3 regions of the Streptomyces sp. NPDC029041 genome follow, and region 1 is predicted to be linked to each of the others. Evidence: riboswitches for the same ligand, from Rfam matches in the RefSeq annotation. Region 1 holds a riboswitch; each other region holds the start of a gene.

What was found. Region 1 has a riboswitch for cobalamin ahead of AB0F04_RS19005 (energy-coupling factor ABC transporter permease). Riboswitches for the same ligand answer to the same signal wherever they lie in the genome.
Region 2: linked by a shared signal. The riboswitch ahead of AB0F04_RS10250 (prenyltransferase/squalene oxidase repeat-containing protein) and the one ahead of AB0F04_RS19005 (energy-coupling factor ABC transporter permease) in region 1 are both predicted to bind cobalamin.
Region 3: linked by a shared signal. The riboswitch ahead of AB0F04_RS11275 (ribonucleoside-diphosphate reductase subunit alpha) and the one ahead of AB0F04_RS19005 (energy-coupling factor ABC transporter permease) in region 1 are both predicted to bind cobalamin.

What each region holds. Positions count from the first base shown of each region.
Region 1 is NZ_JBEZWO010000007.1:74,980-84,712, forward strand. It holds gene AB0F04_RS18980 (alpha/beta hydrolase) at 1-759, opposite strand, end outside; gene AB0F04_RS18985 (maleylpyruvate isomerase N-terminal domain-containing protein) at 833-1,489, opposite strand; gene AB0F04_RS18990 (ATP-binding cassette domain-containing protein) at 1,565-2,419, opposite strand; gene cbiQ (cobalt ECF transporter T component CbiQ) at 2,416-3,165, opposite strand; gene AB0F04_RS19000 (energy-coupling factor ABC transporter substrate-binding protein) at 3,172-3,540, opposite strand; gene AB0F04_RS19005 (energy-coupling factor ABC transporter permease) at 3,537-4,238, opposite strand; cobalamin riboswitch at 4,268-4,453, opposite strand; gene AB0F04_RS19010 (serine/threonine-protein kinase) at 4,582-6,027, opposite strand; gene AB0F04_RS19015 (MFS transporter) at 6,255-7,547, opposite strand; gene AB0F04_RS19020 (ABC transporter permease subunit) at 7,544-9,352, opposite strand; gene AB0F04_RS19025 (ABC transporter substrate-binding protein) at 9,439-9,733, opposite strand, start outside.
Region 2 is NZ_JBEZWO010000003.1:667,479-677,211, reverse strand. It holds gene AB0F04_RS10285 (cytochrome P450) at 1-1,053, shown strand, start outside; gene AB0F04_RS10280 (TetR/AcrR family transcriptional regulator) at 1,057-1,647, opposite strand; gene AB0F04_RS10275 (chlorophyllase) at 1,772-2,692, shown strand; gene AB0F04_RS10270 (ECF transporter S component) at 2,855-3,721, opposite strand; gene AB0F04_RS10265 (ATP-binding cassette domain-containing protein) at 3,718-5,376, opposite strand; gene AB0F04_RS10260 (energy-coupling factor transporter transmembrane component T) at 5,373-6,464, opposite strand; gene AB0F04_RS10255 (SCO2322 family protein) at 6,457-7,092, opposite strand; gene AB0F04_RS10250 (prenyltransferase/squalene oxidase repeat-containing protein) at 7,089-8,300, opposite strand; cobalamin riboswitch at 8,413-8,547, opposite strand; gene AB0F04_RS10245 (phosphotransferase) at 8,593-9,273, shown strand; gene AB0F04_RS10240 (SAM-dependent methyltransferase) at 9,309-9,733, shown strand, end outside.
Region 3 is NZ_JBEZWO010000004.1:196,648-206,380, reverse strand. It holds gene AB0F04_RS11295 (cytochrome P450) at 1-1,308, shown strand, start outside; gene AB0F04_RS11290 (helix-turn-helix domain-containing protein) at 1,321-2,283, opposite strand; gene AB0F04_RS11285 (hypothetical protein) at 2,377-2,619, shown strand; gene AB0F04_RS11280 (ribonucleotide-diphosphate reductase subunit beta) at 2,532-3,539, opposite strand; gene AB0F04_RS11275 (ribonucleoside-diphosphate reductase subunit alpha) at 3,539-5,890, opposite strand; cobalamin riboswitch at 6,014-6,148, opposite strand; gene mctP (monocarboxylate uptake permease MctP) at 6,394-8,022, opposite strand; gene AB0F04_RS11265 (DUF3311 domain-containing protein) at 8,019-8,285, opposite strand; gene AB0F04_RS11260 (GntR family transcriptional regulator) at 8,425-9,189, opposite strand; gene AB0F04_RS11255 (extracellular solute-binding protein) at 9,504-9,733, shown strand, end outside.

The DNA of each region.
Region 1 (9,733 bases):
CGGTGCGCTGAGCTGCGGGCAGTGCCCGGTGGCGTCGAGCGTGACCAGTCGGGAGGCGGGGATCGCCGCGTGCACCCAGGCGCCGACCTCGCGGGGCGCGATGGCGTCCTGCTCGCACTCCAGTACGAGGGTGGGTACGGACACGCCCTTCAGGTCCTCGCGGCTGTCGGTGAGGAAGGTCGTGCGGGCGAAGACCCTGGCGATGTCGGGGTCGGTGGCGCAGAAGCTGTTGGTGAGTTCCTGGCCCAGCTCCGGACGGTCCGGGTTGCCCATGATCACCGGAGCCATGGCGGACGACCAGCCCAGGTAGTTCGCCTCCAGGGAGGCGAGCAGCTCGTCGATGTCCTCCGTGCTGAAGCCGCCGCGGTAGCCCTCGTCGTCGATGTAGCAGGGCGAGGGGGTCACCATCACGAGCGCCCCGATCCGCTCCGGCGCGGCCTGCGCCGCCAGTACGCCGACCATGGCACTGACCGAGTGCCCGACGAAGACCGCGTGCCGCAGGTCCAGCTCCTCGCAGACGTCGACCACGTCAGCGGCGTAGCCCTGGAGCGAGGAGTACCGCTCCTCGCTCCAGGCCGCGAGGTCCGAGCCGCCGGAGCCGACGTAGTCGAACAGCACCACCCGGTAGCGCTCGGCAAGCGCCGGCACCACCAGCCGCCACATGTTCTGGTCGCAGCCGAACCCGTGGGCCAGGAGCAGCACCGGCGCGCCGTCGGGCCCGGGGATGACGTTGACGTTGTTCCTGCGGCGGATGTCCATGGCGGCCATGGTCGCACCCGGGCCGCAGCGGTCCGACGGCGGCCCCGCGGGCCACGGTTTCGCGCCCGCGAAGTCAGCCCAGGTACAGGGGCACCCTGGAGGCCAGATCGCCGAGCCCGGCCTGCTCCGCCTCGGTCGGCGCACGCCGCCCGGTGCCGATCAGCAGTGCGTCCACATCGGTGCAGGCGGACGGGAACGGGCTCCCCGCGATCCGCTCCAGCATGTCCCGGGACCGGGCGAGCCCCTCCGCGGGCGGGGGCTTCGCGCCCGGGAGGTGGGCGACCAGGTCGAGGTGGTGCAGCGTCCACTCCATGACATAGGCGGAGAGGAAGTCGCCCACGGTGAGGATCTCGTCACGGGTGCCGACCCGGCCGGCCGGATCGGCGAGCAGGGCCGCGCGCCCGGCGGCGGAGCCCACGTCGTCCAGATGGAACTTCAGCAGGCCCGGATCCTCGTACGCGGCGGCCAGCCGGACGGTCAGGGCGTCGAGCGGGTCGTCGCCGGTCGGCGGCGTGTCCGAGACGTCCCAGTAGGTCAGCGCGTCACGGGTCGGTTCGCGGTCGGCGGGGGTGGCCAGGGTGATCAGGACGTCCTGGGCGTCCACGATCAGATGGCACACCAGGTCCCGTACCAGCCAGCCCGTACAGCCGGAGGGCCGCCCGAAGTCCTCGTCGGAGAGAGCGGCCACCGCCGCGCGCAGCGCCGTCCAGGTGCGGGAGAACAGATCCACCCCGGCAACGTAGTGCCGCGCGGCGGCGCCGGACAAGCGCGTTTCGGCCGGCCCGGCCCACCGCCGGGAGGGCCCTCACCCTCCGGGCGCCCCCAGCCGCCCTCCCACGAGCCCGGCGAGCTCGTCCGGTGTACGCGGACCCGGCTCCGTTTCCGTCACCAGGCCCTGGAACCGCAGGAGTTCCGTCACCGCCGCACCCCACGGCAGACGCAGCCCCGCCTCGCGCAGGAGATCCGTGCGGCCCAGTGCCGTGGCCGCGGGCCCGGTGCGGACACCGGACGGCGTGAGGAGCGCGGCGTCGTCGGCCCAGCGCAGGGCGAGATCGACGTCGTGGGTGGCCATCACCACCGTGGTGCCGGCGGCACGGAGCCCGTCGAGAGTGGTGAGGAGCCGCTCCTGGCCGTCGGGGTCGAGTCCGGCCGTGGGCTCGTCCAGGACGAGGACGCGCGGCCGCATGGCGACCGCACCCGCGATGGCCGTGCGTTTGCGCTGTCCGTAGGAGAGCAGATGGGTCGGCCGGTCGGCCAGGGCCGTGATGTCCAGGGCCGCCAGCGCCTCCGCCACCCGCGCCCGTACCTGCGTGTCGTCCAGACCGAGGTTCAGCGGCCCGAACGACACGTCCTGCTCGACGGACGCCGCGAACAACTGGTCGTCGGGGTCCTGCACCACCAGCTGCACGGTCGTCCGCAGCCGGGTCAGCCCCTTGCGGTCGTACGCCACCGGCTGGCCCTCGACCGTCAGCCGCCCCTCGTGCGGCTTCAGGCCGCCGCTGAGCAGCCGCATCAGTGTGGTCTTGCCGCTGCCGTTGCGGCCGAGCAGCGCCAGCGCCCGCCCCTCGCGGATCTCGAAGTCGAGGCCACTGAGCACGGTCGGGCCGTCCTCGTAGGCGAAGGACGCGCCCCGCAGGGCGACGAGGGCGGGCTCGCTCATGTCAGCGGCCTTTCCAGTGCGAAGGTGAGGACGGCCAGCGCGACGAGCAGCGCGCAACTGGCCGCCGTGAAGCGGACGGAGACCCGGGCCTCGGGCACCAGGACCCGCAGGGTGCCGTCGTAGCCGCGCCCGGCGAGCCCGGCCTGGAGCCGGCCGGCCCGGTCGAAGGCCCGGACGAACGCGGTGGCGCCGAGCCCGGCCAGGGAACGCCACTGAGCGCCCCGGCTGGTGTGCCCGAGCCGGGCCGCCTGGGCCTCCCGGATGCGCCGCATGGAGTCCAGCAGCAGGAAGCTCATCCGGTACGTCACGAGCGCGACGTCGACGACCGCAGCCGGGATCCGGGCCCGGACCAGTCGGGGCAGCAGGTCGGACATGGGCGTGGTGAAGGCGAACAGCAGCACGCCCAGGGAGGCCGCAGAGGTCCGCAGCAGCAACTCCGCGGCCCGCACCGGCCCGTCGCCGGCGAGGGAGACGAACCCCTTCGGCCCGCCCACCTGGACGAGCAGCGTGAGCGCGCCGGTGACGCAGAAGCCCAGCGGCACCCGGTAGGCCCGCCACAGCCGCCGCCCGGGCACACCGGCCGGACCCAGCAGCACCAGCAGGGCCGTCAGGAGCACCAGGGCCGCGCCCGGCCAGGGCGGCAGGGAGATCGCGAGCACGGTGAGACCGAGCCCGAGCACGGCCTTGTCCACGGGATGGCGGCGGCGCCAGCGACTGCTGTGCGCCGCCGCGTCGATCGGCAGCACCCGGGCTCAGTCCCGTTCCTCGGCGGACGTCCCGCGGGTGTCGGAGAGCGCGCTGTCGGCCTCCCGTTCCAGCGCCCGCCGCTCACCCTGCCGGCGTCCCCGGCGCAGGCCGAAGTAGTAGGCGAGGACCCCGGCGCCGAGGGCCGCCTGGAGGGAGAACAGTGCCGACTCGATCTCGCCGGACGGCGGTTCGTACAGCGGCGAGAACCACGGCTCGTAGTCGGGCTTCAGCTCGGTGATCGCCGTCTCGGCCTCGCCGTCGGCCCCCGCGAACGGCTCCTTCTTGTGGTCGCCGAGACCGAGCGCCAGGGGCAGCACCGCGAGCGCGACCACGGCGAGCAGCAGCACCAGGTTGATCTTCGTGTTGCGGTTCATCGGGCCACCGCCTCGGACTCGGCCGGGGCCTGCTTCTTGGCGAGGAGGACACCCAGCCGGGTCAGTTCGCCCTTGCTGGACTGCACCAGCAGCCGCATCACGAGCACGGTCAGCAGGCCCTCGCTCACCGCGAGCGGGATCTGGGTGACGGCGAAGATGGAGCCGAACTTGCCGAGCGCGCCCGGGAATCCGCTGCTCGGGTCGGGGAACGCGAGGGCCAGCTGCACGCTGGTGACGCAGTAGGTCGACAGGTCGGCGACGAACGCGCCGGAGAAGACCGCCACCATCAGCGGCGCGTTGGAGCGCCGCAGCAGCTTGTAGACGGCGTATCCGGCCCAGGGGCCGACGATCGCCATGGAGAAGACGTTGGCCCCGAGCGTGGTCAGGCCGCCGTGCGCGAGCAGCAGTGCCTGGAACAGCAGGGTGATGGTGCCCAGCACCGCCATGATGGGCGGCCGGAACAGGACGGCTCCCAGGCCCGTGCCGGTGGGGTGCGAACAACTGCCGGTCACGGACGGCAGTTTCAGAGCGGACAGGACGAACGTGAAGGCACCGGACGCCCCGAGGAGCAAGGTGCTCTCGGGGTGCTCGCGCACCTCACGGGTGAGCGACCGGACCCCGTGGACGACGAACGGCGCCGACGCGACGCCCCAGGCGACCGCGTGCGCCGGAGGAAGGAAACCCTCGGCTATGTGCATGGCTCAGCAGACCCTCTCCAGCACCTCGTGGATGGTTGACGCGCCTTGGCCGGTCTCCTGGCTGACGGGTACCACCGCCCGGACTCCGCCTTCCCGGGTCGCAAGGACCCAGTGGCTGCCCGTGAGGGCCGGAGCCGGACTTCCCGATTCACAGTGGCGAGGGCCGCACCGGCATCACACCGGATTTCCCGTTCACCAAGGCCTGGTGACAATAAGGCCGGGATAAGGGCGATGACAAGCCACCCAAGGGGCGCGCGAGGGGGCGCCCGTTCGCACACCGGCGCATCCTCCGGCTGGTCCACGCGCTCCGCGCGGGGTCTCTCCGCGCGATGTCCGGGCCGTGTCAGTCCTCGCCCCCGTCGTCCCCGCCGTCGTCGCCCGCCCCGTCGTCCCCGGCCGGGCCCGGCTTCTCCGGATCCGGCTGCTGCGGGCCGCCGTCGCCCACTTCCTCCGTCGGGGTCGCGGCGGTCGGCGCGGGCGCGGGAGGGGTCGGCGAAGGAGGCGGCGTGGACGGAGTGAGATCCCCCACGGTGCCGGTGGCGGGCGTGTCGGCCGCTGCCGGGCCGGCCGCCGGGTCGGCCTGCGGACCGGAGGAGCCGGGCGTGGCGGAGTCGGCGGACGGCGCGGCGGCGGGGCTGCTCGCACTCGGGGACGCGTCGGGTTCCGTGCCCTCCGTGGTCGTGTCGGGCGTGAACCAGCGCATGCCGATGAGCATCGCGGCGATGAAGAGTGCCGCGGCGGCTGCCGTCGCGGCCAGCTTCGACCGGTTGCCGTGACCGCCGCGTCCGCGCGAGCGGCCCGAACGCCCCGACTGGGCCGCCCGGGCGGCGGCGCGGTGGCCCGTGGTGGCCGGCAGCGCGTACGTGGTCGGGCTGCCGGTCTCGGCGGTCGCGTACGGTCCCGGCCCGGCGGGCATCGCCGCGGAGGCGGTGTTCGGCCGCGGCGGCGGCGAGACCTCCGGCAGCGGCTCGGGCAGACCCCGCCAGGCGCCCTGGGCGAACCACTCGGCGGCCTGCTGGGCGGTGGGACGGTCCTCGGGCTGCTTGGCGAGCAGACCGAGGAGATAGTTCTCGAACGCCGGCGGAAGCCCGGCCACACCGAGCTCGCGAGGCGGCACGGGAGCAGAGTCGAGGTGCTGGTGGAGCAGGGCGACGGCGGTGTCGGCCTCGAACGGCGGGCGCCCGCTGAGGAGCTGGTAGAGCACGCAGCCCAGGGAGTACATGTCGGAGGCGGGCCCCGCCGGCTTGCCCAGGGCCCGCTCGGGCGCGAGGTAGAGGCCGGTGCCGATGATCTGGCCGGTGGCGGTGAGCGCGGCGCCGGGGTCGTCGAGGAACCGCGCGATGCCGAAGTCCCCGATCTTCAGCGTGCCGGCCGCGTCCAGCAGCAGGTTGGCGGGTTTGACGTCCCGGTGCACGATGCCCTGCGCGTGCGCGGCGGCGAGCCCCGCGGACGCCTGCGCGGCGAGCGCGGCCACCCGCTCGGCGGGCAGCGCGCCCGAGCCGTTCAGCACCCCGGCGAGACTGTCGCCCTCGACCAGCTCCATCACCAGGTACAGCCGGTTGTCGTACTCCCCGAAGTCCAGCACACCGACCACGTTGGGATGGTTGAGGCGCCCGGCGGTCTGAGCCTCCAGACGGAACCGGGAGGCCGCCGTCGCGTCGGTGTCCTGGGGCAGCAGCAGCTTGAGGGCCACCGCTCTGGCGAGCGTCTCGTCGTACGCACGCCAGACCTCTCCCATTCCACCGCGCCCGATCTCCACATCCAGCCGGTAGCGGCCCGCTAGCAGCACTCGTCCTCGTCTCACGCATAGGGGAAGGTCGTCGCCGCAGGCCGAACTCCCCGCTTGTGGGCGGGGATTGGTGGGGGTGCCGCAGCCGACCCAGGATACTGGCGCGGCATGACCGCCGATCTCCGCGGCGGTGTCCTCGGACGGGCCCGGCGCGACATCCCGGAGCGGACCAGCCGGGCGCCGGGACGACACTCCCGGCGCCCGGCTGCCGCGGGCAACCGGTGAGGTCAGACCGCCGCGCCCGTCCCCTTCTCCCGGCGCGGCAACAGGGCCACCGCCAGGGCCGGTACGGCCGCCAGGACCAGCCACGGCACGGCGGCCGGCAGGCCCAGGTCGAGCAGGAAACCGGTGGCCGCGCTGCCGGCCAGGACGATCAGGCCCGAGACGGACGACAGCGCACCCGTGTAGAGCCCGAGCCGGCCCTCCTCGGCGAGGTCGGGCACCCAGGCGCGGGCGGCGGGGACGACCAGCATCTGTCCCACCGTGAGCAAGATCACGAAGCCCGCGGCCGGGAGCAGCCCGGCCGTGCCCGTCCAGCCGGCGGGCCGGGCCGCGGCCACCACCGCGAAACCGGACGCGATCAGCAGCAGCCCCGCGGCCATGGAGCGGCGCAGATCCAGCCGGTCGCCCGCCCAGCGGGTCACCGGCAGCTGGGTGAACACCACCAGCACGGAGGACAGCGCGAAGAGCCAGGACAACGGCGCCTGGGACCCCGCAGCGCGCTGCACCTCGTCCGGCAGGGCCAGATACAGCTGGTTGTAGGCGAGCAGATAGGTGCCGTACGCACAGCACAGGGCGAGGAAGCGGCGGTCGCGCAGCAGGGCGCGGACCCCGCCCCGCGCCCGGACGCGGACCCGGCCGGGGATGTGCTGCGGCATCAGCCACAGGTGCCCGGCGAGGACGAGCACGAAGACTCCGGCACCGGCCAGACACGCGGTGCGGAAGTCGACGGCGAGCAGCAGCGCGCCGAGCAACGGCCCCACGAACGCCCCCGCCTGGCCCGCCACGCTGAACAGGGCGAGGACCCGGGTGCGCGGGCCGTGCCCGTCCTCCTCCCATCCGACCGCCTGGCGGGCCACCTCGGACTCCACGGCGGGGGAGAAGAGCGCCGCGGCGAACCCGATCACCAGCACCGCACCGATCACGGCCCCGCTCGTCCCGGCGTAACCGAGCCATGCGAACCCGGCGATCCGCAGGCCGCAGCCCGCCAGCACGACCGGCCGCACCCCGAACCGGTCGACGAGCCAGCCGCCGACCACGAACAGCCCCTGCTGGCTGAAGGTGCGCAGCCCGAGCACGAACCCGACCAGCCACCCCGCCATGCCGATCGCGGTGCCGAGATGCTCGGCGAGGAACGGCAGGACGGCGTAGAAGCCGATGTTGAAGGCGAGCTGAGTGACGATCAGCAACCGCAGCAGCGGGGACAGTTGCCTGACGAGCCGCCAGGTGCTGTCGCGGCCTTCGCTGGGGATCGCTGGGGCGGCCTTGCGGGCCGGCACCCGGGAGACGGGGTCGGTCATCGTTCGTCTGTCTGTGAGGCGGACACGGGCGTCAGGAGGGCGTCGGGGCGGTCCGGGTGCCGTCGCGGGGCCGGCACGCTGTGCTCCACGGGGGGCAGGGCCGGGTTCGCCGGCCGGGTGCGCCGCCGGGGCAGCCGTACCCCGCCCGCGGCCGTCACCGCCAGTGCCCCGAGCAGGGCGAGGGCGGCGGCCGGGAAGAGGACGGCCCACGGGGCCCGTTCGGCGTAGGGCTGGTTCTCGGCGAGCAGCAGGCCCCATTCGGGGGAGGGCGGCTGGGCGCCGAGGCCGAGGAAGCCGAGCGCGGCGAGGCTGAGCGCGACGCCCGGGAGCCGGAGCAGGGCGTGCCGGGCGACCGGGGGCACGACGGCGGGCAGCAGTTCGTGCCGGAGCAGGTACCAGCGGCCGGCGCCCAGTGCCCGGGTGGCGACCAGATGGGTCGTCGCGCGCTCCTGCCGCAGCAGCGAGGACGTGTGCGCGGCGAGCGGGGACCAGGCCACGACGGCCACGGCGAGCGCGGGCGTCCAGGGACCGCTCCCGGCGATGCCGGTGACGAGCAGCCCGGCCAGTACGGGCGGTACGGCACTGAGTGTGTCGGCCAGCGGCCCGGACAGCCTCGGCAGCAGCCCCAGCAGCAGTCCGGCGACGAGGGCGGCGGCACTCACCGCGAGGGCGGTGCCGAGGGTGGTCACCGCCCCGTGGGAGATCCGGGCCAGGACGTCCCGGCCGAGCGCGTCCGTGCCGAAGGGGTGCTCGGCGGAGGGAGCTTGCAGCCGGGCGAGCGTGTCCAGGGCGAGCGGGTCGCGGAAGACACCGGCCCCGACGACAGCGGCCAGCAGCCCCCCGTGGAGCAGGGGGAGCGATCGGGGTGCGGGGAGCCGGGGCCGGTGCAGGGACTGCAGGGCGCCGTCGCGCAGCGCCGGTCCGATCAGCAGCCGGGCTGCGGTCCGGGCGAGGAGCCCCGCTGCCGCCGCGAGCAGGACGAGGGCGAGGGTGCCGCTCTGCAGGGCGGGCAGATCCTGGGCGAGTGCGGCGTGCAGCGTGAGCCGGCCGAGGCCCGGGATGTCGAAGATCTGCTCGACGGCGACCGATCCGCCGGTCAGCCCGACCACGAACAGTCCCAGGTTCGGCAGCAGTCCGGGCACGCAGCGGCGCACCGCCTGCCGGGCCAGCGACCTCGGCGGAACACCGCGTGCCGCGGCCGCCATGGCCCAGGGTTCCGTGAACGCGCCGGGCAGCATGTCGTCGAGCATCCGGCCCAGGACCGCCCCGGCGGGCAGGCCGAGGGCGAGCGAGGGCAGCACCATCCACTGCGGGCCGTACCAGCCCAGGGCGGGCAGCCAGCCCAGCTGCACGGCGATCACCGAGGCCAGCACCGAGGCGACCAGGAACTCGGGCAGCGAGGCCAGCACGGCCGTCACCGTACCGCCGGGACGGCGCGCACCGAGCCGGCCTCGCGCGCCGGACCGGAGGGTGGGGGCGCAGACGGCTGCGGTCGTGCCCGCGGCGACCACCAGGGCCCCGCACATCAGCAGCAGTGACACGCCGAGCGCCTGCACGACACCCGGCAGCACCGGGGCGCCGGACACCCAGGACGAGCCCGCGTCCGCGTGCAGCAGGCCGCCCAGCCAGCGGCCGAGCAGGACCCATGGCCCGTCGTCCAGGCCGAGTTCGGCGCGGATCGCGTGCAGGGTCTCCGGTGTCGGATCGCGGTCGGCGGAGCGGGCCTTGAGGACGGTCAGCGCCGGGTCGGTGCGCGACAGCCACGGGAGCAGGCCGATCGCGCCCACCAGAGCGGCCGTGAGCACGGCCCGCCACGCCAGCGTCGGGCCACCGCCCCGCGCGAGGACGCGCAGGGCGGTCAGAGCCCGGGTCGGGAGAGAGGTCTGGGTGTTCAGGGCCGGGTCCCCACGCCGACGAACTCCCGCTCGTACGGGTCGAGCCGGGCGCCCCGCACGGACGCCCGGACCCCCGTGACGGCCTTCAGGTGCACCAGCGGAATCACCGCGTCGGTACCCAGGATCGCGGCCTCCGCCTTCATGGCGGCGTCCTGCCGCTTCGCCGGGTCGGACTCGGACCGGGCGGCGGCGACGAGCCGGTCGACGTCCCGGTCGCACAGGAACGCCAGGTTGTAGGAACCGTCGCAGGTGAAGTCGCTGTCGAGCACGGTGACCGGGTCGCCGGTGTCC
Region 2 (9,733 bases), on a different contig from region 1:
GTCAAGTACGTCTCCACGCACCCGGAGCTGTTCTCGTCGTCCCTCAACACGGCGATCATCCGCTTCAACGAGCACATCGAGCGCGACTCCATCGACGCACAGCGGCTCATCCTGCTGAACATGGACCCCCCGGAGCACACCCGGGTCCGGCAGATCGTGCAGCGCGGGTTCACGCCCCGGGCGATCCGGGCGCTGGAGGACAGGCTCCGGGCACGGGCCCGGGCCATCGTCGCGTCCGCCCGCGCGCACACCGGGCCGTTCGACTTCGTCACCCAGGTCGCCTGTGAACTGCCCCTGCAGGCGATCGCCGAGCTGATGGGCGTCCCGCAGGAGGACCGGGACAAGATCTTCGACTGGTCCAACAAGATGATCGCCTACGACGATCCCGAGTACGCCATCACCGAGGAGGTCGGCGCCGAGTCGGCCACGGAGATCATCGCCTACGCGATGAACATGGCCGCCGACCGCAAGCAGTGCCCGGCCCACGACATCGTCACCCAGCTCGTCGCGGCGGAGGGCGAGGGCAACCTCAGTTCCGACGAGTTCGGCTTCTTCGTGCTGATGCTGGCCGTCGCGGGCAACGAGACCACCCGCAACGCCATCACCCACGGCATGCACGCCTTCCTCACCCACCCCGACCAGTGGGAGCTGTACAAGAGCGACCGGCCGGAGACGGCGGCGGAGGAGATCGTGCGCTGGGCGACCCCGGTGGCCGCCTTCCAGCGCACGGCCACCCAGGACACCGAACTCGGCGGCAAGCGCATCCGCAAGGGCGACCGGCTGGGCCTGTTCTACGCCTCCGCCAACCACGACCCCGAGGTCTTCGACGACCCGGACACCTTCGACGTCACCCGCGACCCCAACCCGCACCTCGGCTTCGGCGGCGGCGGCCCGCACTACTGCCTGGGCAAATCCCTCGCCGTGCTGGAGATCGACCTCATCTTCAACGCGATCGCCGACGCCATGCCGGGTCTCCGGCTGGCCGAGGAACCGCGTCGATTGAGGTCGGCGTGGATCAACGGGGTGAAGGAACTCCGGGTTCGGGCTCAGTAGCGGTCAGTGCGGTCGGCGCAGTCCCGCGACGAGGAGCGCGACCAGTCGGCGTGCGTCGTAGCGGGGGTCGCTGTCAGCGCCGACGCACAGGTTTCCGATGCCGCGCATGAACGGGTAGGCGTCCAGGTCGGAGCGGATCTCGCCGGACGCGGCGGCGGCTTCGAGCAGTTGCGTGCACACCGGTAGGAGGCGTTCGAGGAAGTAGGTGTGCAGCGGCCCGAAGCAGGTGCTGTCCCCCTGCATCGCGGTGGCCAGACCGTGCTTGGTGACCAGGAAGTCGACGAAGAGATCGACCCAGCGCACCAGGGCGGCATGGGGCGTCGGGCCGGCCGCCAGCAGGGCCGGGCCGGCTTCGGCGCAGGCATCGACCTGGTGGCGGTAGACGGCGATGACGAGATCTGCCCGGGTGGGGAAGTGGCGGTAGATCGTGCCCACCCCGACGCCGGCCCTGGCCGCGATGTCGCGCACCGGCGCGTCCACGCCCGAGCTGACGAAGACCTCGGCGGCCGCGTCCAGCAGGGCCTGCTGGTTGCGCCGGGCGTCCTTGCGCTTGGACCGGGCTGAGCTTCCGGCGCTCTGGCCGCTGTCGTTCACCGAGTGTCCTTCCCCGAGGTTGCGTGCGGTTGTGAAGCGGAACGGTGTTCCGTATCGTGAGCCCTGTAATCGGAACGGCGTTCCGTTTCTTTCATGATGACAGACCTGACCGGAAGGCACCCCCATGCCCGGCACTTTCCTGTCCGACTCGACCATGGTGATCTCCGCGAAACCGGTGGTCCTGCCCGCCCCGGGCCGCGGTGAGGACCTCCAGGTCCGCGTGTCCGCCCCCGCGACCGGCGGTGATCTGCCCGTCGTCGTCTTCTCGCACGGCTTCGGCTGGTCGATGAACGGCTACGCCCCGCTGGCGGACCACTGGGCCGCCCAGGGCTTCGTGGTGGTGCAGCCCACCCACCTGGACTCCAGGACGCTGGGCCTGCCTCCCGAAGACCCCCGCACGCCGCGGATCTGGCGCGTCCGCATCGAGGACCTCACCCGCGTGCTCGACGGACTCGACGTTCTCGAAGCCTCCGTACCGGGCCTCGCCGGACGCCTCGACCGCGACCGTGTCGCCGTGGCCGGCCACTCCTGGGGAGCCCAGACGGCGAGTACGCTCCTCGGCGCGCGCGTACTCGACTCCGACGGCGTTCCCGGCGAGGACATGTCCGACCCCCGTGTGAAGGCGGGTGTGCTGCTCGCCATGGCCGGCCTGGGCGACGACCTGACCCCGTTCGCCGTCGAGCACCTGCCCTTCATGAGGCCGTCCTTCGACACCATGACCACACCTGCGCTCGTCGTCGCCGGGGACAACGACGACTCCGCGCTGACCACGCGCGGACCGGACTGGTTCACCGACCCCTACACCTACAGTCCGGGGAACAAGAGCCTGCTCACGCTGTTCGGGGCGGAGCACTCGCTCGGGGGCATCCCCGGCTACGAGGTGGCGGAGACGACCGACGAGAGTCCCGCACGCGTCGCACTGCTCCAGGGCCTCACCACCGCCTACCTGCGCAGCGCCCTGTACCCCGGGGACACCGGCTGGAAGGCGGCGGCCGCCGCGCTGGAGGAGGATCCCGAGCCGCTGGGGAAGCTCCGGAGCAAGTAGGCGACGGCGTAGACGAAAGTGAAGGCGACGGCCCCGGGGATCGAGGGGCCGTCGCCTGATCGTCCAGAGAAACAGGGCTCGAGCCGCGCCCGCAAAGACCCCTCGTACTAGGTTCGGCCGCATGTGGGGGATGGGTGAGCCGGTGTGACCTGCGGCTTGTGTCTACGGCCTCGCTTCGTACGTGACGCGGGTCATGTGGGGCGCTTCACTGCCGGACGCCTCGAACGTGACCGGAGCCTCGAAGGCCGCCCGTCGCGTGGCCCGGCGCAGCGCCCTGAGGACCGCGGGCCCCACGACGAGGGTCAGCACGACCGTGACGAGGGCCCGGCCCAGATCCCAGCCGAGCGATGTGGCGACGCAGTACGCGACGAAACGGGCCAGGTTCTCGGCGACCGGCGCCTGCGGGTCGAAGGCCACGTTCGAGGCGAGAGCGCCCATGAAGGGCCAGCCCGCCATGTTCATCACCGTCCCGTAGGCGAACGCGGCGAGGAAGCCGTAACCGGCGAGCAGCGCGAGCTCGGCCCGGCCGCGCAGCCGGTCCGGGCCGGGCAGCAGGCCCGCGCCCATCGCGAACCAGCCCATCGCCAGCATCTGGAACGGCAGCCACGGCCCGACCCCGCCCGTGAGCAGCGCCGACGCGAACATCGTCACCGAGCCGAGCACGAACCCGAAGCCCGGGCCGAGCACCCGGCCGCTCAGCACCATCAGGAAGAACATCGGCTCGACACCGGCGGTACCGGCGCCGATCGGCCGCAGGGCCGCTCCCGTGGCGGCCAGCACGCCGAGCATCGCGACCGCCTTCGGGCCGAGACCGGACTCCGAGATCGCCGCCGCCACCACCGCCACGAGCAGTACCAGCAGGCCCGCGAAGAGCCACGGTGCGTCCTGCGCGTGGGCGCTGAGCCGCGAGGTGGGCGGGGTCAGGAACGGCCAGCCGATGGCCACGACGCCCACGGCGCTGACGAGGATCAGGGCGGCGACCGAGCGGGGGCCGAGGCGGACGGCCCGGGCTTGCTTCTGGGTGTTCACGAGCGGGCTCCGGACGGAAGCGCCGCGCGGACCTCGGCGACCGTGAGCCAGTGCTGCGGGGCCAGGATCTTGGTGACCTGCGGTGCGAACGACGGCGAGGAGACCACGACATCGGCCGTCGGGCCGTCCGCGATCACCTCGCCCTCGGCCAGCAGCACCACCCGGTGGGCGATCTCCGCCGCGAGCTCCACGTCGTGCGTGGCCAGGACGATGGCGTGCCCCTCGGCGGCCAGCGCGCGCAGCACCGCCACCAGCCGGGCCTTCGCCGCGTAGTCCAGGCCCCGGGTCGGCTCGTCCAGCAGGAGCAGCGGGGGCCGGGCGGTCAGCACGACGGCCAGGGCGAGCGCGAGCCGCTGCCCCTCGGAGAGGTCACGGGGGTGGGTTTCGTCGGTGACGCCGGGCAGCAGCTCGGTGACCAGGGCCCGGCAGGTGCCAGGGGCCGCGCCCGCGTCCTCGTCGGCCGCCGCGCACTCGGCGGCGACGGTGTCGGCGTAGAGCAGATCCCGCGGCTCCTGCGGGACCAGGCCGACCTTGCGGACGAGGTCCTTCGGTGCGGTGCGGTGGGGGGTGGCGTCGCCGAGGCGGACGGATCCGGAGCTGGGCTTGACGAGGCCGACCAGGGCGTTGAGGAGCGTGGATTTGCCGGCGCCGTTGCGGCCCATGAGGGCGATGGTCTCGCCGGGGGTGACGGTGAGGTCGATGTGGCGCAGCGCTTGGACGCGGCCGCGGGTGACCGAGAGGGCCCGTACGTCACCCAGGGGGGTGGTGTGTGCGGATCGCTTGCGGGTGCGGGATGTCCGTGGCTTGTCGCGCAGTTCCCCGCGCCCCTCGGGAGCGGCGTCTTCCAGCTCTTGCTTGAGATCTCCCGCCCTGCGACGGGCGTCGCGGACCGTCAGGGGAAGGGGGGTCCAGCCCGCGAGGCGGCCCAGGGCCACCACCGGCGGGTACACCGGGGACACGGCCATCACCTCGGCCGGATCGCCCAGGACCGGGGAGGCGCCCGGGGCGGGCAGGAGGACGACCTGGTCGGCGTACTGGATGACGCGTTCCAGTCGGTGTTCGGCCATGAGGACCGTCGTGCCGAGGTCGTGGACGAGCCGCTGCAGGACGGCCAGCACCTCCTCGGCGGCCGCCGGGTCCAGCGCGGAGGTCGGCTCGTCCAGGACGAGGACGCTCGGGTGCGGGGTGAGGACCGAGCCGATCGCGACGCGCTGCTGCTGGCCGCCGGAGAGGGTGGCGATCGGCCGGTCCCGCAGACCGGCCAGGCCGAGCAGGTCGAGCGTCTCCTCGACGCGGCGGCGCATCACGTCCGGGGCGAGGCCCAGCGACTCCATGCCGTAGGCGAGTTCGTCCTCGACGGTGTCGGTGACGAAGTGGGCGAGCGGGTCCTGACCGACCGTGCCCACGACGTCGGCCAGTTCGCGCGGCTTGTGGGTGCGGGTGTCGCGGCCGGCGACCGTGACCCGGCCGCGCAGGGTGCCGCCGGTGAAGTGCGGCACGAGACCGCTGACCGCGCCCAGCACCGTGGACTTGCCCACGCCGGACGGGCCCGCCAGCAGGACGAGTTCGCCTTCCGGGACCTCGAAGTCGACGCCCCGCACGGTGGGTCCGTCGGCCCCGTCGTAGATCACGGAGACATCCGCGAAGCGAATCACGACGGCTCCTTGGGGTCGGGGGCGACGAACGCCGGAAGCAGGCCGAGGAGTACGGCCGCAGCCGGCCCGAGGGGGAGGGTCGGGGCCACCAGGGGGACCACGCCCGGGTGCAGGGCCGCCGGGTCGCGGGCCGCGGCGAGGGCGAGCAGGGCCGCGGCCGCGACGCCGGAGGCGACGACCAGCCAGGCGCGCACGTCCCAGCGGTCCGGGCGGTAGCGGGTGCGCAGGGACCGGCGGCCGCCTAGCTTGAGGCCCGCGAGGGCAGCGGTGAGACCGGCGAGCAGCACGGGCAGGCCGTACGCGCCGCCTTCGGCCGTGAGCAGGCCGTACGTTCCCGCGCAGACGCCCAGCAGGCCGCCGAGGGTGAGGGCGGCGGTGGTACGGCGTACGGCGGGCGGGACGTCGGCGGTACGGCCGTAGCCGCGGGCGTCCATCGCGGCGGCCAGGGAGACCGAACGCTCCAGCGCGCCCTCCAGGACCGGGAGCCCCACCTGCAGCAGGCCCCTGATGCCCCTGTCCGGGCGGCCGCGCAGGCGGCGGGCGGCGCGCAGGCGCCGGACGTCGGCGATGAGGTTCGGGGCGAAGGTGAGGGCGACGACGACCGCGACACCCAGCTCGTACAGGGCGCCCGGCAAAGACTTCAGGAGGCGGGAGGGATTGGCGAGGGCGTTCGCGGCGCCGACGCAGATGAGGAGCGTGGCCAGTCTCAGTCCGTCGTACAGGGCGAAGGTGAGGGCCTCCGCGGTCACCTCGCCGCCGAGGCGGATGCCCTGGGCCCAGGCGGGGAGCGGAAGCTCGGGGAGGGTGAGGAGGGGGTGCGTGCCCGGGATGGGGGAGCCGAGGACGGTCGCGAAGAGCAGGCGGACGAGGATCACGGCGAGGGCGAGTTTGACGAAGGCGCCGTAGGAGCGGGACCAGGGGGTGTCCGGGCGGCGGGTGGCCACGACGTAGGCGGAGACCATGACGAGGAGGGCGAGGAGCAGGGGGTTGGTGGTGCGGGTGGCCGCGGTACCGAGGGCGAGCGCCCAGAGCCACCAGGCTCCGGGGTGCAGTTGGGCTCGGCCTCGACACCGAGGGCTGCTACCCACGCCGGCGTACCTGCCAGATCGCCGCGCCGCCCAGGACCACCACCACGGCGATGCCGCCGATCAGGCCCAGGGACGGCCCGTCGTCCGAGGGGGAGTTCTGCTCCACAGCCGGCTTGCGCTCTCGCTGCTGCTGGGAGACCTGTTCGCCGCAGCCCTTCCGCGGATAGCCCGAGATCGCGCACAGCAGGGCGTTGGTGTCGTAGCGCAGCGGCTCGGCCACCGTGGCAAGGGCCTCGGCCGTCGTCGCGTCGGGGGAGACGCGGGCGCAGGCCGTGCGGGCGGCGGGCGGGGATTCGCCCCCCGGTGCGTCCGACGGTGTGCCGAAGTCGATGACCAGGGCCACCCGTTTCCTGCCGTCCTGCGCGGGCGTCTTCGCGCAGATCGCCGCGAAGCGGGCCGCGCCTCGTGGCCGGGCCGCGTCCGCGGAGTCCTCGCTCACCGCGAAGCGGAAGCCCTGGACGTCACCGTCCGAGGGGCGGGCCTGGGACGGGCCCTGGGTGGCGTAGACCCAGTGGCCGGCGTCGCGCTCCCAGAACGACCAGTACCGGTAACCGGCGGCCTGGGCCTGGCCCGCCCCCGCGCACAGCAGGAGCGAGGCCAGGAGAAGCAGAAGGACCCGGCGCGTCACAGCTGCTGCTTCTTGCGGCCGGTGAACAGGAAGCCGATGCCGATGCCGGCGACCAGGCAGACGCCGACGTACCACCAGACCCCGAAGAAGCCGGAGCCGGAGTCCTCCTTCTCGTCCGAGGCCTTGGTTCCGGTCTTCCCGGCGGTCTGCGGGGCCGGGCCCGTCGCGCCCAGCTGCTTGACGAGGTCGGCGCCGCCGAAGTCGCGCGGGTTCGTGCCCGTGGCGTGGGCGGCGAGGATCAGCTGGGCGTAGGCGGCCGGACCGCTCCGGGCGGCCCAGGACGCGGAGTTCTTCTCCAGCCAGCGCACGGACTTCTCCGCCTGGGAGGCGTTCCCCTGCGCGGCGAGCGCGACGACCGCGTCGGCGGTGTTGCCGTAGTCGGGCTGGGGCTCGGCACCGGCCAGGGCGGACATGAGGTGGTTGCCGTCCTCGGCGAGAGCGGCGGTGAGGTAGCCCGCGCCGTTCGCCGCCGCCTGCTGCGGCGTCGTGGCCTTCTCGCAGGTCGCCTCGGACTTCCTGCCGGGCTCGACGACCATGCCCTTGCCCAGGGCGCCGAGCACACCGGCGGCCGTGGCGTCCGCGTTGGCGGCGAGCCCGCCCTTCTTGTCCGGCTGGAACGCGAAGGCCCCGCCGCCGTCCCCGCCGCAGGGCAGGGCGAGCTTCAGCAGCGCGTCGTAGGGCGACTTGCCGTCCTTCTCGACCCGGCCGGGCTTCTCGCCCGCGGCGGCGAGCGCGCCGATGACGACCGACGTCGAGTTGGTGTCGCTGGCCCCGCCGGGCGAGTAGCCCCAGCCGCCGTCCTCGTTCTGCACGGACTTCAGCCAGCCGACGGCCTTGCGGGTGGTGCCGTCGTGCCCGCCGAGCGCGGCCAGGGCCTGCACGGCGGCGGACGTGGCGTTGGTGTCGAGCATCGTCTTGGCGTCGCACGCGGTGGTGGGGTCGGGCCGGTAGGAGGCGAAGCCGCCGTCGGCGCACTGCTGGCGCACCAGCCACCGCACGGACTTCTCCGCCGGCTTCACGCCCACCGTGTCCTGAGCGAGCAGGGCGAGCGACTGCCGCCACACACCGTCGTACTTCGGGTCGGTCGAGCCGTACAGGGCGGAGGGGAACGCCTGGGAGGACGACGGGGACGGGTCGGCGGCGGCCGGGGTGGCGGCGCCGATCACGGCGACGGCGGCCAGGACCGCGGCGCTGCGGCGGACGTTCATGATCGGCGGGTGCCTCTCCCTGCTGGGGAGCCGGGCAGCGCGGGACACCCCCGGGCGGCTCGGCTCCGTATACCTCGACGGTGCCGCGCACCGGCGGGCTGCCGGGCACGCGAGCCGGTCACGAACCGTACGCGGCGATCCGGCTCCCGCCTGTGCGCGGCGGTCACGGTTGCGAGTCAGCGCCGGAATTGCACCGGCTTCCCCCCGTACGGTGTGATGACGACCCGCTTACTGTACCCGCACGTAGGAAACGGGTTGAGGGGGTGCCGGGTGGGCCGGAAAGCTTCGCCCCATGCCGACCACACCTCCACCGGGAAAGCTGCTCGGCTCGGGGCGTCGTGCCGATGTGTACGAGATCGACGAGGCGTGGGTGCTGCGCCATGAGCGCGACGGCGGGGGTGACGCGGCCACCGAGGGCGCGGTGATGGAGCATGTGCGCGCCCACGGGTATCCGGTGCCGCGTGTGCGCCCGGCCGGTTCGCGCTCCGACCTGATGATGGAGCGGCTCTCCGGCCCGACGATGCTCCAGGCCTGCCTGGCGGGCACCTTCGACCTGACCGAGGCGGGCTCCCTCCTCGCCCGGCTGCTGCGCGACCTCCACGCCGTCCCCGCCCCGTGCTCCACCGACCCGGCCGTCAGCGTCCTCCACCTGGACCTGCACCCGGAGAACGTGATCCTCACCGCCGACGGCCCCCGGGTCATCGACTGGTCTGATGCGGCGGAGGGGGACCCTGGGCTGGACTGGGCGACGACCGCGGTGATCCTCGCGCAGGCCGCCGTCGCCGGAGACCTCCTTTCCGCACCCGCCGACGTCATGCTGACCGCCCTCCTCGCCGGTCCGTCCCCGCTCACCCGCCCCTTCCTGACCAAGGCCCTGTGCCGCCGGGGCGCGAGTCCGGTGATGAGTCGGCGGGAGGTCGAACTGCTGGGATGCGCCGAGGAGTTGATCCTCTCTCGGGGGTGGAGGGGCTAACGTGGGGCTCCCCGACCACACACGCAGGAGCGTCCATGACCGACCAGGCGGAGACCCCCGAGCAGGAGCCGTTCCCCAAGATCGACACCTCGGTGCCGCACTCGGCCCGGATCTGGAACTACTGGCTGGGCGGCAAGGACAACTACGAAGTCGACCGGGTCGCCGGTGACGCGTTCCGCGAGGTGTTCCCCGGGATCGAGACCGGGGCCCGCGCCGCCCGCTACTTCCTCGCCCGTGCCGTGCGCCACCTCGCCGCCGAAGAGGGCATCCGCCAGTTCCTGGACATCGGCACCGGCCTGCCCAACGTGGACAACACCCACCAGATCGCCCAGCGGGTGGCGCCGGAGAGCCGGATCGTCTACGTGGACAACGACCCGCTGGTGCTGGCCCACGCCCGTGCCCTGCTCACCAGCACACCGGAAGGCGTCACCAACTACGTGGACGCCGACCTGCGCGAGCC
Region 3 (9,733 bases), on a different contig from region 1:
GCGGGCGGTGGTGTCCCGGTCCTCGGGCACGGCTGGAAGCTCGCGCGCGACCCGCTGGCGTTCATGTCCCGGCTGCGCGACGACGGCGACGTCGTGCGGCTCAAGCTCGGGCCCAAGACGGTGTACGCGGTCACCACGCCGGCCCTGACCGGTGCCCTGGCGCTGAGCAACGACTTCATCATCGCCGGGCCGCTGTGGGAGTCCCTGGAGGGCCTGCTCGGCAAGGAGGGCGTGGCCACGGCGAACGGCCCGCGCCACCGGCGTCAGCGGCGCACCATCCAGCCCGCCTTCCGGCTCGACGCCATCCCGGCCTACGGCCCGATCATGGAGGAGGAGGCCCACGCGCTCACCGAGCGCTGGAAGCCCGGCGAGACGATCGACTGCACCTCCGAGTCCTTCCGGGTGGCCGTGCGGGTCGCGGCCCGTTGCCTGCTGCGCGGCGAGTACATGGACGAGCGGGCCGAGCGGCTGTGCGTCGCCCTCGCCACCGTCTTCCGGGGGATGTACCGGCGGATGGTGGTCCCGCTCGGTCCGCTCTACAACCTGCCGCTTCCGGCCAACCGGGAATTCAACCGGGCATTGGCCGATTTGCATCTCCTGGTCGACGAGATCGTCGCCGAGCGCCGGGCATCCGGTCAAAAGCCGGACGATTTGCTGACGGCATTGCTGGAGGCCAAGGATGACAATGGCGAGCCGATCGGGGAACAGGAGATCCACGATCAGGTCGTCGCGATCCTCACCCCCGGCAGCGAAACCATCGCCTCCACGATCATGTGGCTGTTGCATATGCTCGCGGAGCATCCCGAACACGCCGACCGGGTGCGCGACGAAGTCGAAGCCGTCACCGGTGGGAAGCCGGTGGCATTCGCAGACATCCGAGGACTCAGGCACACCAACAATGTCGTGGTCGAGTGCATACGTTTGAGACCGGCCGTCTGGGTTCTTACGCGCCGGGCGGTGCGGGACACGGAACTCGGTGGATACCGTATTCCGTCCGGGGCGGACATCATCTACAGCCCCTTCGCGATCCAGCGCGACCCGAGGTCGTACGAGCGCAACCTGGAGTTCGATCCGGACCGCTGGCTTCCGGACCGGGTCAAGGACATCCCGAAGCACGCCATGAGCCCCTTCAGTGTCGGCAACCGCAAGTGCCCGAGCGACCACTTCTCGATGGCCATGCTGACGCTGATCACGGCGGCGCTGGCCACCAGGTACCGCTTCGAGCAGGTGGCGGGGTCCAAGGACGAAGCGCGGGTGGGGATCACGCTCCGGCCGCACGACCTGCGGGTACGGCCGGTCGCACGGTGAGAGGGCCGTGCTTCAGGCCGCTTCGGGGCCTCTGAAGGTGCGCCGGTAGGCGTTCGGGGTGGTCCCGATCACCCGGACGAAGTGGTGGCGCAGCGTGGCCGCGTTGCCGAACCCCGTTCGGCCGGCGATCGCGTCCATGGTCTCGTCCGTCGCCTCCAGCAGCCGCTGGGCCAGCAACACGCGCTGGCGCAGGATCCAGCGGTAGGGAGTCGTGCCCGTCTCCTGCTGGAAGCGGCGGGCGAAGGTCCGCGGGGACATGTGGGCGCGGGCGGCCAGCTGCTCGACGGTGACCTCCTCGTCGAGGTGCCGCTCCATCCACGCCAGCACCTCGCCGATGGTGTCGGCCTCGGGGAGCGGCAGCGGGCGCTCGATGTACTGGGCCTGGCCGCCGTCGCGGTGCGGCGGCACCACCATCCGCCGGGCGATCTTGTTGGCGACCTCGGTGCCCTGCTCCTTGCGCACCAGGTGGAGGCAGGCGTCGATCCCGGCGGCCGTGCCGGCGGACGTGATCACGGGGTCCTCGTCGACGTAGAGCATGTCCTGCTCCACGACCACGCGTGGGTACTGCCGGGCCAGGTCCTGGGCGTGCTTCCAGTGCGTGGCACAGCGCCGGCCGTCCAGCAGCCCCGCCGCGGCCAGCACGAAGACGCCGGAGCAGACGCTCAGCACCCGGGCGCCGCGGTCGACCGCGCGGCGCAGGGCGTCCAGCAGTTCCGGCGGGAAGTCCCGGTGCGCGTAGCTCTGCCCGGCCGGCACGGCGATCAGGTCGGCCGTCTCCAGCCGCTCCAGGCCGTGCTCGGCCTGGAGCGAGAAGCCCGAGTTCATCCGCAGCACCGGACCCTCGGCCGAGGCGACGGCGAAGTCGTACACCGGCAGGCCCTCGTCGCTCCGGTCGGTGCCGAAGACCTCGCACACCACACCCAGTTCGAAGGGGTTCACGCCGTCGAGGAGGGCGACGGCCACGTTCTGCAGCATGCGTCCAGTGTGCCTCGCCGTTGGCAGTAATTCGAGGGTCTACGGCAGTACTGCCACTGACGGTAAGGAGTAATCAGCGCGACAGTGGTGTCCATGAACAGCAACCAGGTAGAAGCACTGATCGGACTGACCGCCACCTTCGGGATCCTGGTCCTCCTGATCCTCCCGTCCGTGATCGGCCTGGTGCGCGAGAGGCGCATCGACCGTCAGATCCGGGAGGCCCAGGAGGCCCGCGAAGAGGTGCCGGCTCAGAAGTCCTCGTCCAGGTCGACGGTGCCCTCCACCGCCACCTGGTACGCCGAGGGACGCCGCTCGAAGAAGTTGGTCAGCTCCTGAACCCCCTGGAGCTCCATGAAGGAGAAGGGGTTCTCGGAGCCGTACACCGGAGCGAAGCCGAGGCGGGTCAGCCGCTGGTCCGCCACGCACTCCAGGTACTGCCGCATCGACTCGGTGTTCATGCCCGGGAGACCGTCACCGCACAGGTCGCGCGCGAACTGCAGCTCGGCCTCGACGGCCTCCCGGAGCATGTCCGTCACCTCCTGCTGGAGCCGGTCGTCGAACAGCTCCGGCTCCTCCTTGCGGACGGTGTCGACCACGTCGAAGGCGAAGGACATGTGCATCGTCTCGTCGCGGAACACCCAGTTGGTGCCGGTGGCCAGGCCGTGCAGCAGGCCCCGGCTGCGGAACCAGTAGACGTACGCGAAGGCGCCGTAGAAGAACAGGCCCTCGATGCACGCGGCGAAGCAGATCAGGTTGAGCAGGAAGCGGCGGCGGTCCGCCTGGGACTCCAGGCGCTCCAGCTTCTCGACCTCGTTGATCCACTTGAAGCAGAACCCGGCCTTCTCGCGGATGGACGGGATGTTCTCCACGGCCGCGAAGGCGGCGGCACGGTCCTCCGGGTCGGGCAGGTAGGTGTCCAGCAGCGTCAGATAGAACTGGACGTGCACGGCCTCCTCGAAGAGCTGTCGGCTCAGGTACAGCCGCGCCTCGGGCGAGTTGATGTGCTTGTACAGCGTCAGCACCAGGTTGTTCGCGACGATCGAGTCGCCCGTCGCGAAGAAGGCGACCAGCCGGCCGATCAGGTGCTGCTCCGCCGGTGACAGCTTGGCGAGATCGGCGACGTCGGAGTGGAGGTCGACCTCCTCCACGGTCCAGGTGTTCTTGATGGCGTCCCGGTAGCGCTCGTAGAAGTCCGGGTAGCGCATGGGGCGGAGAGTCAGCTCGAAGCCGGGGTCGAGCAGGTTCTGGCTGGTCATTACTGGCAGGCCTCGCAGGACTCGGGGTTTTCCAGGGAGCAGGCGACCGCTTCGGGATCGGGGGTGGCCTGCACGGGGACGCTGGCCTTCGCGGCACGGGCGATGCGGGTCGCCGGGCGCGAGCGCAGGTAGTACGTCGTCTTCAGCCCGGACTTCCAGGCGTAGGCGTACATCGAGGAGAGCTTGCCGATGGTCGGCGTCTCCAGGAAGAGGTTCAGCGACTGGGACTGGTCCAGGTACGGAGTCCTGGCCGCCGCCATGTCGATCAGACCGCGCTGCGGGATCTCCCACGCCGTGCGGTAGAGGGCGCGCACGTCCTCGGGGATCCAGGCGAAGTCCTGCACCGAGCCGTTGGCCTCGCGCAGGGCCTCACGGCTGCGGGCGTCCCACACGCCGAGCCGCTTCAGCTCGTCCACCAGGTAGGAGTTGACCTGGAGGAACTCGCCCGACAGCGTCTCGCGCTTGAAGAGGTTGGACACCTGCGGCTCGATGCACTCGTACACGCCCGCGATGGAGGCGATGGTGGCCGTGGGCGCGATGGCCAGGAGCAGCGAGTTGCGCAGGCCGGTCGTGGCGACGCGCTCGCGCAGGGCCGCCCAGCGCTCCGGCCAGGCCGGCTCGGTGTCGTAGTGGTCGGGGTGCAGCACGCCCCGGGCCGTACGGGTCTTCGCCCAGGCCGGAAGGGGGCCGTTGCGCTCGGCGAGGTCGGCGGAGGCCTCGTAGGCGGCGAGCATGATGCGCTCGGCGATACGGGTGGACAGGGCCTTGGCCTCGGGCGAGTCGAAGGGCAGGCGCAGCCGGAAGAAGACGTCCTGCAGACCCATCGCGCCGAGGCCGACCGGACGCCAGCGGGCGTTGGAGCGGCCCGCCTGCTCGGTCGGATAGAAGTTGATGTCCACGACCCGGTCGAGGAACGTGACGGCCGTGCGGACGGTCTCGTCCAGGCGCTCCCAGTCGATGTCCCCGCCGGTCACGAACGCGCCGAGGTTCACCGAGCCCAGGTTGCAGACCGCCGTCTCACCGTCGTCGGTGACCTCCAGGATCTCCGTGCAGAGGTTGGAGGAGTGCACGACGTGGCCGGGCTCGGCCGTCTGGTTGGCGGTGCGGTTGGCGGCGTCCTTGAAGGTCATCCAGCCGTTGCCGGTCTGCGCCAGGGTGCGCATCATGCGGCCGTACAGCTCGCGGGCGGGCAGGGTCTTCTTCGCCAGGCCCTTCGCCTCGGCCGCCCGGTAGGCGGTGTCGAACTCCGCGCCCCACAGGTCGACCAGCTCGGGCACGTCCGAGGGGGAGAACAGCGACCACTGGGCATCGGCGTTCACGCGCCGCATGAACTCGTCCGGCACCCAGTGCGCGAGGTTCAGGTTGTGCGTACGGCGGGCGTCCTCACCGGTGTTGTCGCGCAGCTCCAGGAACTCCTCGATGTCGGAGTGCCAGGTCTCCAGGTAGACCGCCGCCGCGCCCTTGCGCCGGCCGCCCTGGTTCACGGCGGCCACCGAGGCGTCCAGGGTCTTCAGGAACGGGACGATGCCGTTGGAGTGGCCGTTGGTGCCGCGGATCAGCGAACCGCGGGCGCGGATGCGGGAGTACGCGAGTCCGATGCCGCCGGCGTGCTTCGACAGCCGGGCCACCTGGTGGTACCGGTCGTAGATGGAGTCCAGCTCGTCCTTGGGGGAGTCGAGCAGGTAGCAGGACGACATCTGGGGGTGCCGGGTGCCGGAGTTGAACAGGGTGGGGGAGGAGGGGAGGTAGTCGAGGCGGCTCATGAGCCCGTAGAGCGCCGCGACCTCGTCCAGTGCGCGCGTGGTGTCGTCCTCGGCGAGGCCGCTCGCCACCCGCAGCATGAAGTGCTGGGGCGTCTCGACGACCTTGCGGGTGTGCGGGTGACGCAGCAGGTAGCGGCTGTGCAGCGTGCGCAGGCCGAAGTATCCGAAGCGGTCGTCGGCCGCCCGGTCGATCAGCGCGTCGAGACGGGCGGCGTGGACGCGTACGAACTCGGCGGTGCGGTCGGCGATGAGGCCCTCGCGGTGGCCGACCGCGACGGACTCGGTGAAGGACGTGACGCCCTGCGAGGCGGCCTCTTCACGGATGCCGATGGTCAGCAGCCGGGCGGCCAGCCGGGAGTAGGCGGGGTCCTCGGAGATCAGACCGGCCGCGGCCTCCGTCGCCAGCTCCCGCAACTCCCGCTCGTCCGCCCGCGCGGAGCGGCCGCGCAACGCGGCGGCGGCGACCCGGCCGGGATCGGCGTCGGGGAGGTCGGCGGTCAGCTCGGTCAGGGTCCGCAGCAGCGCGGCACCGGGGGCGTCGTGCTCTTCTTCGGCGGCTGAGACCGGTTCGGCTGGCGCGATGGTCACGTGGGGCTCTCCCTCGCTCGGCACGGGGGCCTCGTCGAGGGCAGGGGGCAGCACACGAGCGCACGCGGCGTCGCGTCCACCGGCCCATTCCACGAGGCCCGGACGTCAGGGCACACCGGCCGGGTGGCCGGGCGCGCTGTCGGCAGGTCCTCGGACTGACGCCCATACGCCTATATGGGCATGGGTACACCGTTGCGGGACAGTTCCGGATTCGCACCGGATTCCCCTGCGGCGGCAGCGAGCATGAGCATACATCTTGTGCCGGGTTCGGGCGGCACCCCCAGATGTTGTGTCGCGACGGTTTCAGAGCGTCAGCTGGCAGGTGAGAAGAGTGATCTCCGTCAGTGCCGCGAAGGGGTTCCGGTCACGCTCGGGCGGGGCGTGCGTGTGTACGACGGCGGGCCGCCGTTGGTGTGATCTCGGCGGCCCGCTGCGGGTGTTGTGTGGTTGTTCGCGCCCACGCGGCGGAGCCGCATGAGTGATACGGCCCCGCGCCCCTGGGGTCAGTGAGCCGAACCGGCGGTGGCGGGCGGGAGTTCCACCTGGACGCCGGGGTCGCCCGCGTCCGCCGTGTAGTCCTCCGGCTTGGTCTCGTCGATGCCGTCGGGGGCCTTCAGGGCCTTCAGGACGAAGGTCAGGACCACCGTCACCACCACGTTCAGCACGAACGCCGTGAGGCCGATGTAGCCGATCTCCCCGATGCCCGGGATCTCCTTCGCGGAGCCGCCGAAGTGCTTTTGCGTCGGGGAGGCCACGCCGTACGCCGCGACCGTGCCGTAGATCATGCCGACCGCCCAGCCCGCGAGCAGCGCCCAGCGGTGGAACCAGCGCGTGAACAGGCCGCCGACCAGGGCCGGGAAGGTCTGCAGGATCCAGATGCCGCCCAGCAGCTGGAAGTTGATGGCGACCGTCTTGTCCATGGTGAGGACGAAGGCCAGGGCGCCGACCTTCACCAGCAGGGAGACCAGCTTGGAGACCTTGGTCTCCTGCGCCGGAGTGGCGTCCGGCTTGATGAAGTCCTTGTAGATGTTGCGGGTGAAGAGGTTCGCGGCCGCGATGGACATGATGGCCGCCGGCACCAGCGCGCCGATGCCGATCGCCGCGAACGCCACACCCGCGAACCAGTCCGGGAACATCGTCTCGAACAGCTGCGGGATCGCCAGCTGCCCGTTCTGCACCTTGATGCCGGCCGCGATCGCCATGAAGCCGAGCAGCGCCAGCAGACCCAGCATCAGCGAGTACAGCGGCAGGATCGTGGTGTTGCGGCGGATCACCTCACGGCTCTTCGAGGACAGCGTCGCCGTGATCGAGTGCGGGTACATGAAGAGCGCGAGGGCGGAGCCCAGCGCCAGCGTGGCGTACGTCCACTGGCCCGGCTCGGCCGGTGTCAGCGCACCGCGCGGCGCGCCCGTCGCCGGGTTGGTCTGGCCGTACGCCTCTCCGGCCTTGGCGAAGATCTCGTCGAAGCCGCCCAGCTTGATGGGGATGTAGATGATCGCCACCGCGATGACGATGTAGATCAGCGTGTCCTTCACGAACGCGATGAGCGCGGGGGCCCGCAGACCCGAGGAGTACGTGTACGCCGCCAGCACGCCGAACGCGATCAGCAGCGGCAGGTCCTTGATGAACCAGTTGGTGTTCTCGCCGCCGCCGACGCCCATCACGTCCAGCACGGCCTGGATGCCGACCAGTTGGAGCGCGATGTAGGGCATCGTCGCCAGGATGCCGGTGAGCGCCACCGCCAGCGACAGGCCCTTCGAGCCGAAGCGGCCGCGCACGAAGTCGGAGGTCGTGACGTAGCCGTGCTTGTGGGACACCGACCACAGGCGCGGGAGGAAGGTGAAGATCAGCGGGTACACCAGGATCGTGTACGGCACCGCGAAGAAGCCGGCCGCGCCCGCCGCGTAGATCGCCGCCGGCACGGCGACGAAGGTGTACGCCGTGTACAGGTCGCCGCCGAGCAGGAACCAGGTGATCCAGGTGCCGAACGACCGTCCGCCCAGGCCCCATTCGTCGAGGCTGTGCTCGTTCTCGGCCTTGCGCCAGCGCGCGGCCAGGAAGCCCATGACCGTGACGGCCAGGAAGAAGAAGATGAAGACGCCGAGCGCGACGCCGTTCACGCCGTCCTTCACTGCGACGCACCGCCCTTCGCGGCCGAGCGGGCGCGCTGGTCACGCTGCCAGAGCTTGTAGGCGATCATCGTCAGAGCGGTGGAGATCAGCACCCAGGCCATCTGGTACCAGTAGAAGAACGGGATCCCGATGAAGGCCGGGTCGGTCTTGGCGTACGAGCCGACCCACAGCATGGCCACGAAGGGCGCTATGAGGCAGACCGCGATGACGACGCGCACGGGCGTCACCACCGGCCCTCTGCTGGCTTGTGGGGCTTGCGACATCAGGCGGCTCCGTCCCCTTGGTGATCACTTGCGGCGCAGGCAATCTAGGTCAGGGTGAGGCGGGAACGGAACCCCTCGTCCGCAATGCGGTACCCAACCGAAACCAGGCGTCAGCAGCGACGGAAGCCCTGCGGCGCGGTCACTCGGCAGGCCGCTTCAGGCGGGCCACGAACTTGTACCGGTCCCCGCGGTAGACCGACCGCACCCACTCCACCGGCCGGCCGTCCCGGTCCAGCGAGTGCCGGGAGAGCATCAGCATCGGCAGCCCGACGTCGGTGCCCAGCAGACCGGCCTCGCGCGGGGTCGCCAGCGACGTCTCGATGGTCTCCTCGGCCTCCGCGAGCCGGACGTCGTAGACCTCGGCCAGCGCCGTGTACAGGGACGTGTACTTCACCAGGGAGCGCCGCAGCGCCGGGAAGCGCTTCGCGCTCAGGTGGGTGGTCTCGATCGCCATCGGCTCGCCGTTGGCCATGCGCAGCCGCTCGATGCGCAGCACGCGTCCGCCGGGTGTGATGTCGAGCAGTCCGGCCAGGCGGTCGTCGGCGGTGATGTAGCCGATGTCCAGCAGCTGCGAGGTGGGTTCGAGGCCCTGGGCGCGCATGTCCTCGGTGTACGAGGTCAGTTGCAGCGCCTGCGAGACCTTCGGCTTGGCGACGAAGGTGCCCTTGCCCTGGATGCGCTCCAGCCGGCCCTCGACGACCAGTTCCTGCAGCGCCTGGCGCACGGTCGTGCGCGAGGTGTCGAACTCCGCCGCCAGGGTGCGCTCGGGCGGGACCGGCGTGCCGGGGGCCTGGGTCTCCGTCATGTCGAGCAGGTGTTTCTTCAGGCGGTAGTACTTGGGCACGCGCGCGGTACGGACGGGCACCCCGTTCTCGTTCTCCGCACTGCTGACGTCGGTGCTCATGCTCCGCCTTCCCGGCCCGGTCTGCCGACACGATCCCACTTGTATACCGTCGGCGTCTCTTTTGGTCTAGTCCACCATTCCCTGTGGTCTACCCGCAGTATGCCGCGTCCCGCGCGGATTTTCGCTGCCTTCTTACTTAAAGGTTCCTGCATATGTAGGTCGCATAACGGCTGGTCAGGGCCGTATCGAGGCCCTTGACAGGCCTTCTGGTCTGGTCCAAGCTCCCCGGTACTGGTCTACACCATTGGTCCAGGCCCGGCCCCACGTTCACTGCGGGGAGCCAGGGGGGTTGTGGGATCCCTGAGGAGGGTGGCGTGAAGCGCAAGCTGACAGCCGCGATCGGTATCGCGGGCATGATGGTCTCCATCGCGGCATGCGGGGGCGAAGGCGGCGGGGACTCCGACAAGGGCGCGGACGCCAAGGAGCTGACCGTCTGGCTCACCGTCGACGCCCAGAACAACTGGCCCGCACTGGTGAAGGCCGCCGACGCCGCGGTGCAGAAGAAGCACCCCGGCCTCAAGATCAATCACGAGTACTACGGCTG